Regions from separate parts of the Ruegeria sp. BHSC037 genome, predicted to be linked through region 2. Evidence: riboswitches for the same ligand, from Rfam matches in the RefSeq annotation. Region 2 holds a riboswitch; the other holds the start of a gene.
The links. Region 2 has a riboswitch for cobalamin ahead of AC2FMN_RS14505 (CbtB domain-containing protein). Riboswitches for the same ligand answer to the same signal wherever they lie in the genome.

Region 1 (7,097 bases), on a different contig from region 2:
CGTTCCGCCCAGCACATGGTAGCGGCCTTTGAATACCCCTGCGCGTTCCATCGCCCACAGGTCGGCCACGTCTTCGACCACGCACAGCTCTCCGGTGGCGCGGTCTTCGGAATTGCAGATGTCGCAGATGTCGGTGGTGCCCACGTTGCCGCAGTTCAGGCATTCGCGCGCGGTGGCGGCGACCTGCTGCATGGCGTCCGACAACGGCGTCAGCAGCAGGGCGCGTTTGCGGATCAGGTGCAGCACCGCCCGCCGGGCCGAGCGCGGCCCCAGCCCCGGCAGCTTGGCCATCAGGTCGATCAGGGCGTCGATGTCACTGTTCGAACTCATGGCCTTTCCTGCGTGGCTTTGGCGGCGGGGGTTTGAGGGGCGAAGATTAGAACGGCAGCTTGATGTCCGCCGGCAGACCCATGCTTTCGGTCAGCTTGGTCATTTCTTCCTGCGACCGCTCGGCCGCCTTGGTCTGCGCATCCTTGATGGCGGCCAGGATCAGGTCCTCGACCACTTCTTTGTCGTCGCTGTTGAAGATCGACGGGTCGATGTCCAGACCTTTCAGCTCGCCCTTGGCCGAGGCCGTGGCCTTGACCAAGCCCGCGCCGGATTCGCCGACGACCATGATGGTGTTCAGATCTTCCTGCATCTGCGCCATCTTGGTCTGCAGTTCCTGCGCGGATTTCATCATCTTGGCCATGTCGCCCAGACCGCCGAGTCCTTTGAGCATCTGTATGTCTCCTGTCATTCGAATTGCGGCCTAAATACGGGCCGTCTGCGTCCTTCACAAGGGCAGCGCGCCTTCTGCACGGGTGATTAGTCTTCCTCGAATGGATCCCATTCGTCCTCGACCTCGGGCAGGGCTTCGGTTTCGACCTTGGCCGCGCGGTCCTGAGGGGTTTCGATCCGGGTGATGCGGGCCTTGGGGAATTGTGTCAGAACCGCCTGAACCAAAGTGTGTTCTTCGGCCTTGGCCTTCAGCGCCAGCTCGGCCGCGTCGCGCAGTTCGGCGATGGTGGGCGCGTCCCCGTCCGAGACGATCGAGACCGCCCAGCGATTGCCGGTCCAGCGCTGCAGCGCGGACCCGAGCCGCGCGGCCAGGTCGGTGGGGGCCTTTTCGGTGGGCGTGAATTCGATCCGTCCCGGCTGGTACGAGACGAGGCGGACGCCGTTTTCAACCTCGACCAGCAGTTTTACGTCGCGGTTGGCGCGGATCAGTTCGACCACATGCTCGAAAGTTGGATAACGCGCCAGCGCGGTCTGCACATCCTGGGCCAACGCCGCCGTCGGCGCGCCGCCCACGCCACGCGGGGCTGGCGCATGGGCCGAGGCCGTCGCGGTCACGGGCGGGGCGCTGTTTCCGGCAACCGGAACGCCGCCCCCCGGCCCGCCGATGGGCGGCGGAGGGCTGTCCTGAAGGCGCTTGATCAACTCTTCCGGGCTGGGCAGATCGGCCACATGGGTCAGACGGATCACCGCCATTTCCGCGGCCATCATCGCGTTGGGGGCGGCCGAGACCTCCTCGAGCGCCTTAAGCAGCATCTGCCACATCCGGGTCAGCACCCGCATCGGCAACGCCTCGGCCATCTGTTGGCCGCGGGTGCGTTCATCGGGCGAGACGGTCGGGTCTTCTGCCGCGTCGGGGGTGATCTTCACCACCGAGACCCAATGGGTGATTTCGGCCAGATCGCGCAGCACCGCCAGCGGGTCGGCGCCCTCGGCATATTGCGCGCCCAGTTCGGTCAGGGCCCCGGCCGCATCGCCACGCAGGATCATGTCCATCAGGTCAAGAACGCGGCCCCGGTCGGCCAGCCCCAGCATCGCGCGCACCTGATCGGCGGTGGTTTCGCCGGCGCCATGGCTGATCGCCTGATCCAGCAGCGAGGTCGCATCCCGGGCCGAGCCTTCGGCGGCGCGGGTGATCAGAGCCAGCGCGTCATCCGAGATTTCCGCGCCCTCGGCGGTGGCGATCTTGCGCAGCAGGCCGATCATCACTTCGGGCTCGATCCGGCGCAGGTCGAACCGTTGGCAGCGCGACAGCACGGTGACCGGAACCTTGCGGATCTCGGTCGTGGCAAAGATGAACTTCACATGCTCGGGCGGTTCCTCCAGCGTCTTCAGCAGCGCGTTGAACGCGCTGGTCGACAGCATGTGGACTTCGTCGATGATGTAGATCTTGTACCGCGCGCTGGCGGCGCGATAGCGCACGCTGTCGATGATCTCGCGGATATCGCCCACGCCGGTGCGGCTGGCGGCGTCCATTTCCAGCACGTCCACGTGGCGGCCTTCCATTATGGCCACGCAGTGCTCGCACTGGCCGCAGGGTTCGGTCGTTGGGCCGCCATTGCCGTCGGGGCCGATGCAGTTCATGCCCTTGGCGATGATCCGCGCCGTGGTCGTCTTGCCGGTACCGCGGATGCCGGTCATGATGAAGGCCTGCGCGATCCGGTCCGCCTCGAACGCGTTTTTCAGCGTGCGCACCATGGCATCCTGACCGACCAGGTCGGCAAAGGTTTCCGGGCGGTATTTTCGTGCGAGAACCTGATAGGCGGGGCTGGACTGTGTGGTCATGTCTGCTCTGACGGATTCGTACTGACGATGCAGGGTAGAGTTCCCGGTGCCCCGCGTCCACAGCGCCGGTGCAGGTTTTTCGCTTTGGCGGTGGCGCTGGTTGGGCCATACTGGACCAATAGTTTTCAGTGATGCGTTTCCCGAGGGGTGGTTTCGATGTCCAATCTGGTTGTTCATGCCCTGCAGGTCGGGGGCGGTTCGCTTGCCCTGACCTCGATACCCGGCGGAGGCGGCGACTACTGCGGCGACCTGGACCTGATCGGGGGCTGGGCGCCGGGTCTTGTGATCTCGATGACGACTCTGGCCGAGATGGTCGCCGTGGGGGCGGGCGATTTCGGATCGGACATCCAAGGGCGTGCTAGCCGCTGGGCGCATCTGCCGGTCGCCGATTTTTCGGCGCCGGGGGATGAATTTGACGGCCAGTGGCCGCCGGTCAGCGCCGCCGCCCGCCATGCGCTGAGCGGTGGCGGGCGAGTTCTGGTGCATTGCCGGGGGGGCTGTGGACGATCCGGCATGGCCGTTCTGCGCCTGATGATCGAATGTGGCGAAGCCCCGGAACCGGCGCTCAAACGCCTGCGGGCCGTTCGCCCCTGCGCCGTGGAAACCGAGGCGCAGTTGCTCTGGGCCGTGGCGCCGGCTCGGGTTGCTACCCCGGACTGACCGTCAGATGACTGCCGGCAAGGCGTGTTCCGCCGGGGTGGTGGGATCCAGCGCGACCGCCTGCAGCATCGCGCAGGGTGACGTGTCCAGCCCCTGCGCCGGGCAGGCATCGGCCAGATCATTGAACATCAGGTCGGCATAGGCGTCCAGGCTTTGCGTATCTGCCCCTGCGCGTGCGCCGCAATACACCCGGATCAGGTCGGCACGGGCATCAAAGCGGGCGAGGCATCCCGGCGTGCAATGGGCCAGTTCGCTGGTGCCTTCCACCCGGAATTCGGGCGAGGTTGCCGCGCCAGCCGCAGCAACCGCCTGCGCGACCGACCGGGCCAGATGCGCCAGCGCAGGGCAGGTCCTGCCCGTGCGTTGGCAGATGGTTGCGGAAAATTCGTGTGTGTTGGTCTTCCAGATCATGATGCGCCCTCCGCGCGTTGGGCAGGGCGGAGCAGACGGCCGGTTTCACGGCCAGACCCTGCCCGGACACCCCGTCCGAGTTTCGGTTTTACGTTTGATGGCAGGTCTCCTGACTTGCGGGTCGTTGCTTTGCCGACCTTCCCAACCTTGCGGTCAGTGGTATCTCGGCATCGCTCTCCGCCTACAGTTGCGGGGGCAGTCGCGGCATTGGCCCGGATGGACCGCACCGTGTTCCCTTTTCATCCCGGCCGAAGGCGCGGGAACCATCACCCAATCGCTAGCGGTCAGGGTCGGGCCGAGTCAAGCCACATTCAGTCGCGCGGTTGGAACCGGTCCCAAGGGACATGCTCGGGCAACCGGCGCAGTACATTCGAATCCCTACGCGCGCGCGCCAGTTGCCAGCCGCCCTGCATCACGATGAACAGGGTGTCTGCGGCCATGTCAGGATGCGCGACGCCCAACCGTTTCGCGTGGCCGCGCACATCCTCGATCCAGCTTTTGTACAGCCGGTCGGCATGGTCGCGGAAGGTTCGGTTGTTGGGGCTTTCGAACAGGGTGGCGGCGATCGGGCAGGTCTCCCACTGGGGCGAGGTGTCGAACAGTTTCGCGATCTTGTGGCACAAGGTGCTGACCCCGGCGCGGAAATCCTGCGCGTCGTTGAACGCCGCCGCGATCATGTCGCGCATCCCGTCCGAGGCCCAGCTGGCCGCGGCCAAGGCAAGATCCTGCTTTCCCTTTGGAAAATGGTGATACAGCGAGCCCTTGGGCGCGCGGGCCTCGGTCAGAATCTCGGTCAGGCCGACACCGTTGTAGCCCGAGCGCTGGAACAGTCGGGCGGCGGTCTGGGTCAGGCGATCGCGGGTGTTTTGCGGACGTTGGGTCATCTTGCGCGCATCTTGACAGGACTGGACCAATCGGTCCAGATGAAATGATTAGACCAATCGGTCCAGAGCATTTGGAGGCTTGGATGTTGGATTCGCAGCAGACGGTGAGCGCCGAAGATTTCGAGTTTTCGGCGGGCGAGGCAAACCTGTCGGCGCGGCTTTATGCGCCAATGGCTCGGCCGGACGTCGCCGTCGTACTGAACGGGGCGACGGGCGTGCCGCGGGACTATTACCAGCATTTCGCGCGCTGGCTGGCCGCCGAGCGGGGCATGGCCTGCCTGACCTATGACTATCGCGATTTCGGGACATCTTTGAAACGGCGCCTGAAAGACTCGGATGCCACGATGGCCGATTGGGCGCTGAAGGACATGCCGGCGGCGCAGGCCGAGATGCGGCGGCGCTATCCCGATGCCAGGCTTTGGGTCATCGGTCATTCGGTCGGCGGGATGCTGGGGCCGCTTCAACCCGGGATCGAACGGATCGACCGGATGATCTGCGTGTGTTCGGGGCTGGTGACCCTGGCCGATCATCCCTGGCCCTACAAGGGGTTGGCGGCCCTGTTCTGGTATGGCCATGTGCCGCCTCTGGTGCGTCTGCTGGGCTATCTGCCGGGGCGGATGCTTGGGTTCGGGTCCGATCTGCCATCCGGTGTCTATTGGCAGTGGCGCAAGTGGTGTACGTCACCCGACAGCTATCTGCCGGAACTGGGCGACACGCTTCCCCAGGTCGACTGGGGCCGAACGACGGCCCCGGTTGACGTCATCGCCCTGGAGGATGATCAGACGGTTCCGCCGCCGGCGGTCTGGCGGCTGGCCGAGCTGTACGGGCCTGCGGCGCGGCGCCATTTGTTGGCCCCGGCCGCCTTCGGCCTGCGCGAGGTCGGCCATATCGGCGCCTTTGCCCGGCGCAGCCGCGCAATCTGGCCGCAGCTGGTTGCCTGACGATCGGCCCGGCGGCCCTGCTTCAGGGAATATTCGGAAAATTATGTACCATGGCGGCAACAAGTGAGAGGTTGGACAGCGACCCAAGCGGGGCTCGTTGTGGCTGCTTCCTTCCGGACCTGACCAGGTTGGCGAGGCGCTTGCCCGCGCCAACCTCTCGACCGCCGATATAGGCATCACGGGTCCGCTTGGCAACCCGTCACGGCCACAGCCGGATCCGGAGAAAGCCCTGATCGTCCAACCCAAGCGGCTCGGGGTTGAAAGCGGCCAGTTCATCCAGGTATTTCGCGGCGCCCGGTCCGGTGCGCAGCACGGCCGCACGCCCGTGGAAACCGGTCAGGGAAAAGCTGGCCGGGGCATCTTCGAGCGGATCGCGTTCCAGCGCTCCGGACAGGTAATCCCGGACGACCGTGCCGATGCTGATACGTGGCAACTGGATCGCCGGACATTCGCGCGGGATCGGGAAATTGCCACCGCCATTGGCCCGATAGTTGTTGACGGCCACGACAAAGGCCTGGTCCGGCGTGACCGGGGTGCCGTGGTGGCAAAGGTTTCGTATCCGCCCATTCTCGTTACCGGTCCGGTGTCCGCCAAGGTCGAAACGCGGCGGGCATGACGGATCGATTTCGTATGTCACCCCGTGCAGAACGTCAAAATTGTGCCCGGTCGCCTGCGGGTCTATCAGGTCTGCTTCGCGGGCGCCGTCGATTTGCCGGTAGACTGCTGCCGACATTTCCAGCCAATCCCGCAACTGCGCACCGGTAACGACGACCGCCCGCAACTCATTGGGAAACACATGCAGATCCGACACGTGGCGCAGGAACACGTCGCCCCGCGGAACATCGGTGAAATGGCGTGGCCCGGCCCGACCCCCGAATTTGGAGGGTGCTACGCTCGACAGCAGCGGAAGGTTTTCCAACTTCGACTCTTTCAGAACCGGCCGCAGCGCTGCGGCCTGGGCGGCGGCGACCAAGGTCAGGCCGCGATCCAGCCCGCAGAAAGTGAAATAGCTGTGCATGGCCTGCTCCGTCCGCCCGACCGGCGATGCCGCACGGCGGCGTGTCCGTGCGTGTCCGGTTTGGAACACTTGCATCATCTCGGGGTCTTCGGGCACAGGCCCCGCATCCGGCTGCGCAGGCTGAACAGAGCGAAGTCGGCCGGATTTCGCGACGATTTTCCACCTTGTCGCATCTCGCTCCAGCGTCAGGTCGATCACGCCCAGATGCGTTCCGGCGGTTCCGGGCATGACCACGGGCTTGCCGTGGATCAGACCGTTTTGCAGGTCCATGCTGGCCACCGGGTCCGGGACGTCTGCGGGAAACAGCATGTGCGTGTGCCCGGCCACGATGGCATCCACGCCGGCCAGAGCCGCCAGCTGGATCACCACGTTTTCGGACATGGGGGCAGGTTCGGCGTCACCAAGGCCGGAATGGGCAAGGGCAATCACTAGGTCACAGCCGCGGTCGCGCAGTTCGGCAATGCAGGTCCGGGCGGTGGAAATCGAATCGGCGACCTCGACCTGCCCGTCCAGATGGTGCGCTTCCCACCGGGCCGTCTGCGGCGGCAGGATCGAAAAAACGCCGACGCGCAGCGGAACCTCTTGGCCGCCAACCCGCATCCGACGTGTTAGTACGACCCA
Region 2 (7,097 bases):
ACAGGTCGGGCCGGCCAGAATGCGCGACAGATCCAGAACCTTGACGCCCTTCAGCGGTCCGTCAGATGCGGCCATCATAGCCTCCGCGGTCGATCTCGGCGGCGATCACGGTGAACGTGTCGGCGGCCATCGCGGCCTTCAGCGCCGCCCGCAGTTCGGCGCGGTTGCGCACGGTGTGGCCGTTGCCGCCGAACGCCCGGCCCATCGCGGCATAGTCATGCCGGTCGAAATCGACGCCCCGGTTGCCCATCTGGCGCTGGCGCTGTTTCAATTCGATCAGTGCCAGGCTGGCATCGACAAAGACCAGAAAGATCGGGTTTCCACCCATTTCTGCGGCGGTCGACAACTCACCGGCGACCATCAGGAACCCGGCATCGCCGGAAAAGCTGATGACCGGTCGGTCTGGTTCGGCCAGTTTCAAGCCGATCGCCATTGGAACGGCGCAACCCATCGTGCACAGCGCCGACGACTGGATCAGGCCGCGCGCTTCGGAGCATCGCCACATCTGGCTAAGGAGGATGCGGTGCGCGCCGCTGTCGGCGGTGGCCAGTGTTTCGAAGGGCAGGGTGTCGCGGGCCTCGGCGATCACGGCGGCAGGGCCCCAGTCGTCATCTGTCGGAAAGGCCGCAGCCAATGCGGCCTTGACCTGCGCCGGTTGGCCTTGGGGCCAAGTCGGTCGTGCAGGGTTGCCCTTGGCGATCGCCTCAAGCGTGGCGCCGGTATCGGCCACCAGGTTCAGCCCCGCCTGGTGCATGTAGTGGTCATTCGCCACGGCCGAGATGTCGATCACGCGTTTCTCGTCCGGGTCCCAGATCTCGCGCCAACCTGGGCGCATTTCGATCGGGTCGTAGCCCAGACACAGGATCAGGTCGGCCTGTTCGACCAGCGGCACAAGGAGCGTGTCGGCCAGGGGCGACAGGCCCGCACCGCCCAGGCACAGCGGGTGATCCTCGGGCACCACGCCCTTGGCCTTGTAGGTCGTGACGAACGGGATGCCGAAATGTTCCAGAAACGCCCGCACAACGCTGCGCGAGTCGTCATACAGCACGTCCAGCCCGATGATCGCCAGCGGACGCTCGGCCTCGGCCACCCAGCGGCGGGCCTTCTCGAGGCATGTCCCCTCGGGCGCGACGCGGGCGGCCCGGGTCAGCCGTCGGCGCTTGGTGATCGACACCCGGGTATCGGCGACCGAGATCGGCACGTCGATATGCACCGGCCCCGGTCGCGGCTGGGTGGCCAGCGACACGGCCTTGTCGGCGATGATGTCGGCGCCCTTGGCCGTCAGGGTGAACGTACCCTTGGTGATCGAACGATAGACCTGCGCGTGATCCATGACCTGATGGGTGTAGGTCAGCGCCTCGTCGGCATCGACGCAGCCGGTCAGCACGATCATCGGCACCCGGTCCTGCAGCGCGTTGGCCACGACATTGATGCCGTTCATTGCCCCCGGCCCCAGAGTCGCCACCAGAATCGCTGGCGCGCCGTCGCGGTGGTGCACCGCCTCGGCCATGAAACCAGCCGAGTTTTCGTGCTTGGTCAGGTGAAAGGTGATCCCGGCCTGTTCCAGTGCATCGATCAGTGTCAACACCTCGCCCCCGGGCATGCCGAAGGCGTGGCGGCACCCGGCCTCGTACAGCCGTTGCGCCAGAAGGTCCGCAGCGCGGGGGGACAGGTCCTGCATCGAACAAGCTCCGTAGGTTCCGTTGCGCAGCAGATTGCGGAGGTTCCGGGCCGGCGCAAGCCGCATCACGTCAGTGTGACTAATTGACAGCCATCTCGGCGATGGCGGCGAACTTGGCGTCCAACTCTGCGGCGATCGCGGTCAGGGCGCCGGTGCCATCGGTGTAAGGGGTAAAGACCAGGCTGGGCGTCTTGTAGGACAGCGTAGCGGTTCCGTCCTCGTTTTCCGTGACATAGAGGCGGATCGGCGCCTCGATCATCGCGGGCACCGATTGTTCCAGAACCCGCACCGCATAGTCGTTGTTGAAGACGCCGATCACCCGGTTGCCCGGAATGGTGATGCCGCGCGCGGCGGCGGCCTTGGTCGGCCCGGCCTGGGTGACCACGGCCATCCCGTTTGCCTTTACCGCTGCGATCGTGTCGGCCACCAGCGCGTCATGGGCCTTGGCTGTCGGGTGGACGGCCCAACCCGGCCGGGGTTCGATATCGGCCGCCAGCGCGGGAAGCGCCAGCAGGCCGAGGAAAAACACAAAATGTTTCATCGCGGGCTCTCCAAGTCGTGGTTGGCTCGAGTCTTGCCGAAATCACGGGCGCGTACAGTCACAATATCGTGGGTGGCGGGCTTGCGCCGGGGTTGCGAAACCCGCACAAGCGACAGTGTGAAACGGAAAAGGCAGGCGAGGGGCATGCGTGTTTTGATCTGCAGCAGCTGCGCGGGCGAGCGCGACCAGCCGGCCGAGCGACAGGCCGTATTGGACGCTCTGTGCGCTGCGGGACTGGACCGGCAGGTCGAGATCGCCGAGCACGCCTGTTTCAGTGGCTGCAATGAACCGACCGTGGTGGCGATGCAGGGGGAAAGCTTGGCGTCTTACGTGTTTTCGGGGATCGATCCGGTTGCCGATGCCGATGACATTGCGGCGACCTGCCGGACCATTCTGAACAGCCCGAATGGCTGGATCGAGGACGCCCGGCCGTGCGGGCGGCTCCGCTTGTGTCTGCGGGCGCGGATCCCCGCGCTTCAGTCCACCTGAACCGTGACTGAGGCGCTGACAGGCACCCCATCCACGGCGAGCGGGCTGTGGCTGTTGGCGTTCAGCGAGACCTTAATGGTGGCTTCGCCCTTGGGCAGGTCCGGAAGGTGCATCCAGTTACCATAAAGCCGCGCTAGCTTGACGCCGTTCACATAGACATGCGCATGGCCTTCGCCAGGCCTGTCCGCCAATGAGGCGTTCTCCGGAGAGAAGTGGAAGTTCTTTGGCACCACATGCAGGTTCCAACCCGCCATCGGGTCAGGGGTGACGGCGATCTCCAGCCCCGGCGCATCCGGTCCGGCGGGCAGGTTGATGGCGGTGCTGTGATCATGGGCCGTGGCCTCGACGTGATGGCCGCCGTGTTGAGCGGGGTCGGTATGGTCGTGACCGTCGAAGGTGACGCCGTTGGCTGCGGCCAGCACGAACCCGGCGCCCCCGCCAAAGACCAGACCGATCGCAAATAGTGCAAGCGAGCGTGTCATCTTGTTTCCTTGAAAAGCAGATGATCCGCCAGTTGGTCGCCGGCGGATCGTGGGATTTCGGGGATCAGGCCGCGGCTTCGACGCGCTTGCCCTCGCTTTGCCAGAAATACCCGGCAAAAGCACCCAGCAGCACCCAGGCCGCAAGACCCACGCCGAAGGCGCGCGCGGCGAACAGGGCCCCGATCTCGGTCGGAACCGGCCCGGTGAACACGTCGGGTTCCGGCGCGCCGATCAGGTGCGGGGCCATCAGCAGCACGGCCGCGACCAGATAGCTGACGATGTTGCCACCAAAGGCGATCAGCCACAGCGCCACCACGGCAGCCGCGACGGTTGCCCACCACCAGATTTGCCGCGCGAACACATCGGCTGCGGCTACGCCCGGAACCTCGGGGGCCAGGGTGAAACCCGGCGCCAGATGAAAGGCGATGAAACCGGCCAGGCCCCACAACACGCCCGTGCGCCCGTCAACCGGGTGGCCCAGCGCCTCGGCCAGCGACATCAGGGCGACCAAAACCAGCGCATAGCCGGTATAGGTCAGCATGGTGAACACCACGCTCAGCCCGTCGCGGGTCAGGTCCGAGAACATGCCCGGCAGCTCGGGATGGGCCGACACGGCCTCGGCCCCGAAATGCACCAACTCCCCGGATTCATAGAGTTCAGCGTGCAGCAACACGGGCTGCACGAATAGCAACTGCAGCAGGGCGACGATCAACCCGGCTGCGGCACCAGCGAACAACGCGCTGGTCAGAATGCGGCTGAACATTGGTTTAGTGGCAGGGGAAGCCGGTAGCGTGGCGCACGTCATGGGCGGCGTCATGCAGCGCCGATGCCTGAACGTGACCGGCCACGGTGATGATCCCCAGGCCCAAGGCCGCCGCGAACACTGCCGAAAGCATGCCGGCGCGTACCGTTGATGCGGTTTGCGTTTGTGTCGTCATTTTCTGTCCTCCTGTGCCGCCGCACCCGACGGCCGGTGTTTCATTGTTCGCCTGGCAGGTCTCCTGGCTTGCGGGTCAGCGCCTCTGTTCGCCTTCCCCCCGAACGGATCGGGAGTGGCTGGTTGAACAGGGCTCACCGCTTACAGTCGCGGGGGCGGCTTTGGATTTGACCTGCGCGCAGGCCGCACCAAATTCCCTCTTAGCATCCGGATGTCTCCGGCAGGACCAGACCCGTCCATTTAGACGTGAATGCCGCTATGGCGCAATCGCCATTTGCGACCTTTCGCGTCAAATCCCGCGCTTTTTGAGGACATAGATATCCATGATCCACCCGTGCCGGGCGCGGGCTTCGGTGCGCGTGCGCAGAATCTCGTCGGCCACATCGGCCAGTGGACCCTTGATCAGGATCTGCTCGGGCATACCCACGTAAGCCCCCCACCAGATGTCAAAATCGGCCATGTTCAGCGTCTGGAACGAACACGCGCCATCCAGCATCACCGCAACCGTATGTGCGTCTCTGGGCCAGCCCTCGTCGCGGATGCGCCGGCCGGTGGTGACCAGATAAGGCGCGCCGATCTCGTTGATCGGCATGGCATGGGCCGCCGTCAGCGCCTGCAGCGCCGTGATGCCTGGGATCACGGTGGTGTTTGGCTGCGGGTCCAGCCGCGCCGCGATTCGCAGCGAACTGTCATAGAGCGACGGGTCGCCCCAGATCAGCAGGGCGACGGTGCGTGCCTCGGGGTGCCGAGCCATCGCCTCCTGCCAGCGCAGGGCGATTGCGTCGTGCCATTCATCCACGCCGCGCAGGTAGCCGTCCTGTGACCGGCGCTCGGGGATGTCGAAATAGGCAAATTGGGGCGGTGTGTCGGTGACCTTGCGGATGATTTCCTCGCGCACCCCCGCCAGATCCGCCTTGTTGACGCCCTTACGCGGGATCAGGATCAGATCGGCGGCGCGGATCGCCTGCGCGCCCTGAAGCGTCACATGATCGGGGTTGCCGGTGCCGATCCCGATCAAGACCAGATCAATCATCGTCGCTCTCCGCCAGCGGACCATAGAGGATCAGCGCCGGCGCGGTACCGATCTCGGAGTTTAGGCGCTCGGCCAGTGCACCGACGGTGGACCGGTGCAGCGACTGCTGAGGCGTCGAAACCGATTCTGCCATCAGCGCAGGGGTGTCCAACGGCAGCCCATGCGCGTGCAGCGCCTGCGCCAGCAGGGGAAAGGTGCGCTTGCCCATGAACACCACCGTCGTCGCGCCCGGGTCGGCCAGCGCGGGCAGGTTCAGGTCCTCGGGCAGCTTGCCGCTGACATCGTGGCCGGTGACGAATTGCACCCGCCGCGCGGTCAGCCGGCGGGTCAGCGGGATGCCTGCCGCGGCAGCCGCGGCAATCGCCGAGGGGATGCCCGGAATGATCTCGTATGCGATCCCGGCGGCGCGCAGGGCCACCAGTTCCTCTTCGAGCCGCCCGAACAGGCCGCCATCGCCCGATTTCAGCCGCACGATTCGTTGGCCGGTCTGGGCGTACTCCACCAGTAGGCGGCTGACGTGGTCCTGCTTGGGCGAGGGCCGCCCGGCGCGCTTACCCACGCCCACAAGGTCGGCCTCTTTGCGCGCATGGCTCAGGATCGGCCCGCTGCTGAGATCGTCGAACAGCACCGCGTCGGCCTTTTGCAGCCGGTCCACGGCTTTGAGGGTCAACAACTCCGGGTCGCCGGGACCGGACCCGATGAAGGAAACGAAACCGTTCATGCGCTGGCCTCTGCGATCAGATGGAAGAACGTACCGGTGACATGCCCGCGGCGCGATCCGGTCTGTGGGCCTTCGGCGCCTTCGGCGTCAAAAACCCGGGCCAGGGGTGCATCGGGCTGCTCGACGATCGAGGAATAGTGGAACTCGTGCCCCCGCAGCGCGGTTCCAGCAGAGAACCCGGGCATGTCGGCCAGCAACTCGGCCCGGCGATAGCCCAGGTTGAATTTGCGCTTTTCGTACGAAGTGACCAGGCCCAGCAGCCCGGCCATCCGGTGGCGGGTGCCGTCCTTGTCGATCAGCCCTTGTCCCAAGGCCATGTAGCCGCCGCATTCGCCATGCACGGGCCGCGTTTCGGCATGTTTGCGCAAGCCGGTCAGGAACCGCTCTGCCGCAGCCAGGGTTCCGGCGTGCAGTTCGGGGTACCCGCCGGGCAACCAGACCAGATCGGCATTCGGGGCCGGCGCCTCGTCCGCCAGCGGAGAAAACGGCAGGATCTCGGCCCCGGCCGCCCGCCAGCCTTCCAGAAGATGCGGGTAGGTAAAGGAAAACGCCGCGTCCTGGGCCAGCGCGATCCGTTGCGCCGGAGGGCGCGGCAGCGCGGCCGACGACGGCCCCATCGGGCCCGAGGAGGCCGCCCGCTTGATCGCCTCCAGATCCACATGCGCGCGCAGGAAGGCCGCGTATCCGGCAATCGCGCTTTCCAGATCGGGGTGCTCGACCGCTTGGATCAGGCCCAGATGCCGCTCGGGCAGGGTCAGGTCGCCGCGCCGGGGCAAAACGCCCAGAACCGGCAGGCCCGCGCGCTCCATCCCAAGACGGGTCAGGCGTTCGTGGCGCTGGCTGGCGCAGCGGTTCAGGATCACGCCAGCAAAGGGCAGGTCGGGGTTGTACATCCGAAACCCCAGCGCCGTGGCCGCAGCCGACTGAGCCTGACCGCCCACATCCAGCACCAGAATCACGGGCCAACCCATGCGCAGCGCGGTTTCGGCGCTGGACCCATGGCCCAGTTCGCCCGGCTTGGCGACGCCATCGAACAGGCCCATCGATCCTTCGGCGACAACGATGTCGGCGCCTTTGGCCTGCGCTGCAATCGCGCCTAGTAATGGCGCGCCCATCGCCCAGCTGTCCAGGTTGAACGAGGCCCGCCCCGCCGCCGCCCGGTGAAAGGCCGGGTCGATGTAGTCGGGACCGCTCTTGAAGGGTTGCACTGTCA

Region 1: another riboswitch for cobalamin. It lies ahead of AC2FMN_RS15240 (hypothetical protein); the one in region 2 lies ahead of AC2FMN_RS14505 (CbtB domain-containing protein).

Annotation. Positions count from the first base shown of each region.
Region 1 is NZ_JBXWRT010000016.1:46,156-53,252, reverse strand. It holds gene recR (recombination mediator RecR) at 1-330, opposite strand, end outside; gene AC2FMN_RS15255 (YbaB/EbfC family nucleoid-associated protein) at 377-721, opposite strand; gene AC2FMN_RS15250 (DNA polymerase III subunit gamma/tau) at 808-2,562, opposite strand; gene AC2FMN_RS15245 (protein-tyrosine phosphatase family protein) at 2,719-3,222, shown strand; gene AC2FMN_RS15240 (hypothetical protein) at 3,226-3,633, opposite strand; cobalamin riboswitch at 3,716-3,916, opposite strand; gene AC2FMN_RS15235 (TetR/AcrR family transcriptional regulator) at 3,945-4,517, opposite strand; gene AC2FMN_RS15230 (alpha/beta hydrolase family protein) at 4,601-5,458, shown strand; RNA gene ffs (signal recognition particle sRNA small type) at 5,521-5,617, opposite strand; gene AC2FMN_RS15220 (bifunctional 2',3'-cyclic-nucleotide 2'-phosphodiesterase/3'-nucleotidase) at 5,658-7,097, opposite strand, start outside.
Region 2 is NZ_JBXWRT010000014.1:106,804-113,900, reverse strand. It holds gene AC2FMN_RS14535 (CaiB/BaiF CoA transferase family protein) at 1-75, opposite strand, end outside; gene AC2FMN_RS14530 (thiamine pyrophosphate-binding protein) at 62-1,681, opposite strand; gene AC2FMN_RS14525 (DUF302 domain-containing protein) at 1,761-2,222, opposite strand; gene AC2FMN_RS14520 (DUF1636 family protein) at 2,367-2,711, shown strand; gene AC2FMN_RS14515 (hypothetical protein) at 2,699-3,193, opposite strand; gene AC2FMN_RS14510 (CbtA family protein) at 3,258-3,956, opposite strand; gene AC2FMN_RS14505 (CbtB domain-containing protein) at 3,961-4,131, opposite strand; cobalamin riboswitch at 4,168-4,376, opposite strand; gene cobF (precorrin-6A synthase (deacetylating)) at 4,420-5,163, opposite strand; gene cobA (uroporphyrinogen-III C-methyltransferase) at 5,156-5,884, opposite strand; gene AC2FMN_RS14490 (cobyrinic acid a,c-diamide synthase CobB) at 5,881-7,097, opposite strand, start outside.